2 regions of the Aquipseudomonas alcaligenes genome follow, and region 2 is predicted to be linked to the other one. Evidence: predicted binding sites of a transcription regulator. Region 2 holds the regulator's gene; the other holds the start of a gene.
The links. The regulator LexA, encoded in region 2, represses DNA repair genes until DNA is damaged. The targets are predictions, from matches to a motif close to CTGTNTNNNNANACAG.
Positions count from the first base shown of each region.

Region 1: the regulator LexA is predicted to act here: its motif matches at 1,189-1,204, upstream of recN (DNA repair protein RecN).

Region 1 covers NZ_CP154874.1:1,467,862-1,470,061, forward strand. Annotated here, with positions in the region: gene dnaK (molecular chaperone DnaK) at 1-403, opposite strand, end outside; gene grpE (nucleotide exchange factor GrpE) at 512-1,081, opposite strand; gene recN (DNA repair protein RecN) at 1,228-2,200, shown strand, end outside.
Region 2 covers NZ_CP154874.1:781,645-783,844, forward strand. Annotated here, with positions in the region: gene AAG092_RS03745 (L,D-transpeptidase family protein) at 1-155, opposite strand, end outside; gene AAG092_RS03750 (TetR/AcrR family transcriptional regulator) at 196-903, opposite strand; gene lexA (transcriptional repressor LexA) at 1,147-1,758, shown strand; gene sulA (SOS-induced cell division inhibitor SulA) at 1,776-2,200, shown strand, end outside.

The DNA.
Region 1 (2,200 bases), 690 kb from region 2:
CCGGCTCGCCCAGGTAGTCCTCGGCGGTCTTCTTCATCTTCTTCAGCACTTCGGCGCTGATCTGCGGCGGCGCCATGTCCTTGCCGCCGGCCTGCACCCAGGCGTCGCCATTGTTGGCCTTGACGATCTTGTAAGGCACCAGCTTGATGTCTTTCTGCACCACGTCCTCTTCGAAGCGGCGGCCGATCAGGCGTTTCACCGCGAACAGGGTGTTGTGCGGGTTGGTCACCGCCTGGCGCTTGGCGCTCTGGCCGACCAGGGTCTCGCCATCGTTGGTGTAGGCGATGATGGAGGGGGTGGTACGCGCACCCTCGGCGTTCTCGATGACCTTGACGTTGCCGTTTTCCAGGATGGCCACGCAGGAGTTGGTGGTGCCCAGGTCGATACCGATGATCTTGCCCATGAATATTCTCCGAAACTCTGTCTTTAACCTTGAGTACGTCGCGGCCTGCGGCACACGGCGTCAGCTACTGAATCGCTTGCCCTGTAGATGGGGCCGTTACCGGGTATTTCAAGCCTGCTCGTCGATCGACGGCGGCGGGGTCAGCGGCGCCTTGCTCACCACCACCATGGCCGGGCGCAGCAGGCGACCGTTGAGCAGGTAGCCCTTCTGGAACACCTTGAGCACGGTGTTCGGCTCGGCATGGATGCTCTCCTCCATGGCCATGGCCTGGTGATGCTCCGGGTTGAACGGCGCGCCATGCGGATCGAGCGCCTCCAGCTGGTAGCGCTTGAGGGTGTCGTGGAACAGCTTGAGGGTCAGCTCCATGCCCTCGCGCATGGCCTTGCTCGCCTCGTCGGCGGCGCTGGTCAGCTCCAGGCCGCGCTCCAGGCTGTCGACCACCGGCAGCAGGTCGTTGGCGAACCGCTCCAGGGCGAACTTGTGCGCCTTCTCCACGTCCTGCTCCGCGCGACGGCGCACGTTCTGCAGATCGGCGGCCATGCGCAGGGACTGATCCTGGGCCGCGGCCAGCTGCTCTTCGAGGGTCTGCACGCGAGCGGCCAGATCGTCGCCGGCGGTCGCCTCGGGCGCCAGTTGCTCTTCCGGGGTTGCCGTGTCCAGGGTCTGTTCGTCTGCCATTGGGTCCTCCTGTGAATGCGACAGCGGGTCGTGGCCCGCGCTTCTGGTCGCCTATATGGGGGCCTGCCACAGGGTTTCAAGGGTTATTGCCGAGGCAAAACAAAACACTGTATAAATAGACAGCACAACTTTTGGGAGCGCTCCTCATGCTGGTGCACCTGTCCGTCCACAACTACGCCATCGTCGAACACCTGGACCTCGAACTGCAGCGCGGCATGTCGGTGATCACCGGCGAGACCGGCGCCGGCAAGTCGATCATGCTCGACGCCCTCGGCCTGGCCCTGGGCGACCGCGCCGACAGCGGCGTGGTGCGCCCCGGCGCGGACAAGGCGGACATCCTCGCCAGCTTCGACCTGGAGGACATCGCCGAAGCCCGCGCCTGGCTGGCCGAGCGCGACCTGGACAACGACGGCCCGTGCATCCTGCGCCGGGTCATCACCAGCGAGGGCCGCTCGCGCGGCTACATCAACGGCAGCCCCTGCCCGCTGGGCGACCTCAAGGCCCTGGGCGAGCTGCTGATCGACATCCACAGCCAGCACGAGCACCAGTCGCTGCTCAAGCCGGACACCCACCGCCGCCTGCTCGACGAATACGCCGGCAGCCAGGAACTGGCGCGCCAGGTGCAGCTGGCCGCCCAGCGCTGGCGCCAGACCCGCCAGGAGCTGCAGCGCCTGTCCGCCAGCGGCGACGAACAGCGTGCCCGCCACCAGCTGCTCAGCTATCAGCTGGAAGAGCTGGAAAACCTGGCCCTGGGCGACAACGAGCTGGAACAGCTGGAACAGGAACACAAGACCCTGAGCAACGCCGAGCAGCTGCTCGGCGCCTGCCGCCAGGTCCTCGAGCTATGCAGCGAGAGCGATGCCGGCAACGTGCTGTCGGCGCTGACCGCCAGCCTCAACCGCCTCGGCGGCTTCGCCAACCAGCCCGGCGCCCTGAGCGAGGCGACCAACCTGCTGGCCAGCGCGCAGATCCAGGTAGAGGAGGCGGTCGGCGAGCTGAACCGCTTCATCGACCACTTCGACGCCGACCCGCAGCGCCAGCAACTCCTCGAAGAACGCCTGGACGCCATCTACAGCCTGGCGCGCAAGCACCGCGTGCAGCCCACCGAGCTGGCCGAAC
Region 2 (2,200 bases):
TGATGGCGACCACGCGGCGTGCAGTTGGAGCCACTGCGCTCGCCGGCACCGTTCAGTGCGGTGGAAACCGGCAGGCGCACGACCAACTGCCCGTCGGCAAAGCCGTACAGGCGCTGATCGGCAATGGAGATGTGCAGGAAATCGAGCGGGCGCATGGGCCGCTAGCTTAGCCCATCGGCCCGCTTGGGCACAGCGTCAGACGGCCTTGGCGGCCGCCTGCGCCTTGTTGCGCGGCTTGAACTGGGCGTTGGCCAGCACTTCGTCGCTCACCCCGCTCTCGGCGCGCATGCCGGCGGCAAGGAAGGGCACCATCAGGCGCATGACCTGCTCGATCGAGGTGTCCACGCCGAAGTCGTTCTCCGCCATGCCCCGCAGGGCCTTGATACCGGACATGCTGAAGGCCGCCGCACCGAGCATGAAATGCACGCGCCAGAAGATCTCCAGCGGCGGCAGCTTGGGCGCTGCCTCATTGAGAAGCAGCATGTAGCGGCGGAAGACCTTGCCGTACACCTCTTCCAGGTACTTGCGCAGGTGCCCCTGGCTCTGGCTGAAGGCCAAGCCCAGCAGGCGCATGAAGATGGACAGGTCATTGCCGCTGCGCGGCTTCACCGCCAGGGCTTGCTCCACCAGCATCTCCAGCAGCTCTTCGAGGCTGGCCTTGCCATCCGGCTTGGCCTGGCGACGATCCAGCTCGCGCTCCAGGCTGACGCAGAAGGGCCCGAGGAAACGCGAGAACACCGCCTGGATCAGCGCCTTCTTGGAGCCGAAGTGATAGTTCACGGCCGCCAGGTTGACGCCGGCCTTGCTGGTAATCAGACGCAGAGAGGTCTCGGCGAAGCCCTTTTCCGCGAACAGCTGCTCGGCAGCATCCAAAATGCGCTCAACAGTTTCTGATTGAGCCATGACACCCTCACCTGACAAACACTTGTTTGAAACATACGTTTCAGGCTACTGCCCTGTCAAGTCTGGCAGGCCCATTCATGGCTGGTCAGTCACGCATTTAACCATAGGCCAGGCAGGGAAAATCCCAACCCGCTCAGCGAGGCAGGAGTAATGGCGCTTTCGCCACAGAGATGAAAGAAGGGTTGCCAGTCAAGAATCACTGTATATAATCACAGCAACTGTATAAACAGACAGACCACCAGCATGCTCAAACTGACGCCGCGACAATCCGAAATCCTCGCCTTCATCAAGCGCTGCCTGGAGGACAACGGCTACCCACCGACTCGCGCCGAGATCGCTCAGGAGCTGGGCTTCAAATCGCCCAACGCCGCCGAGGAGCACCTCAAGGCCCTGGCCCGCAAGGGCGCCATCGAGATGACCCCGGGCGCCTCGCGCGGCATCCGCATCCCCGGTTTCGAGCCGGCTGCCGCCGAGGAAGAAGGCTTGCCGGTGATCGGCCGGGTCGCCGCCGGCGCCCCGATTCTCGCCCAGCAGAACGTGGAGGACTCCTGCAAGATCAACCCGGAGTTCTTCCACCCCAAGGCCGACTACCTGCTGCGTGTGCGCGGCATGAGCATGAAGGACATCGGCATCCTCGACGGTGACCTGCTGGCCGTGCATACCACCCGCGAGGCCCGCAACGGCCAGATCGTGGTGGCGCGCATCGACGACGAGGTCACCGTCAAGCGCTTCCAGCGCAACGGCAACAAGGTCCTGCTGATCGCCGAGAATCCGGAGTTCGCCCCCATCGAGGTGGACCTGGAAGAACAGGACCTGGTGATCGAAGGCCTGAGTGTCGGCGTGATCCGCCGCTAAGCATCAAGGAGAGCTTCATGCAGTTCCCGCAGTCGCTGAATCGTTCGCAACTCCCGCTGTTTGAAGCCTTCCTGGGTGCCAGCATGGCACCACTACTCGAAGATGCACTGGAAACGCCCTGGATCGATGAACCTGAACCCTTCAGCGAGCTGCGCCTGTCCGGCTCACCCGGCAACTGCCGCCACCTGCTCGGCCCGGTGTTGCGCGAGCTGAGCCAGAACCAGGACGCCCGCTGGCTGACCCTGGTTGCCCCGCCCGCTTCCATCACCACCATCTGGCTGCGCAGCATCGGCCTCAACCTCGACCGACTGCTGGTGCTGCAGCCACGCGCCGGCCAGGACGCTCTGGAGCTGGCTCGCGAGGCTCTGCGCCTGGGGCGCAGCCATACGGTGGTGAGCTGGATCAGCCTGCAAGCCGGGCAGCGCGCAACCCTCACCAGCGC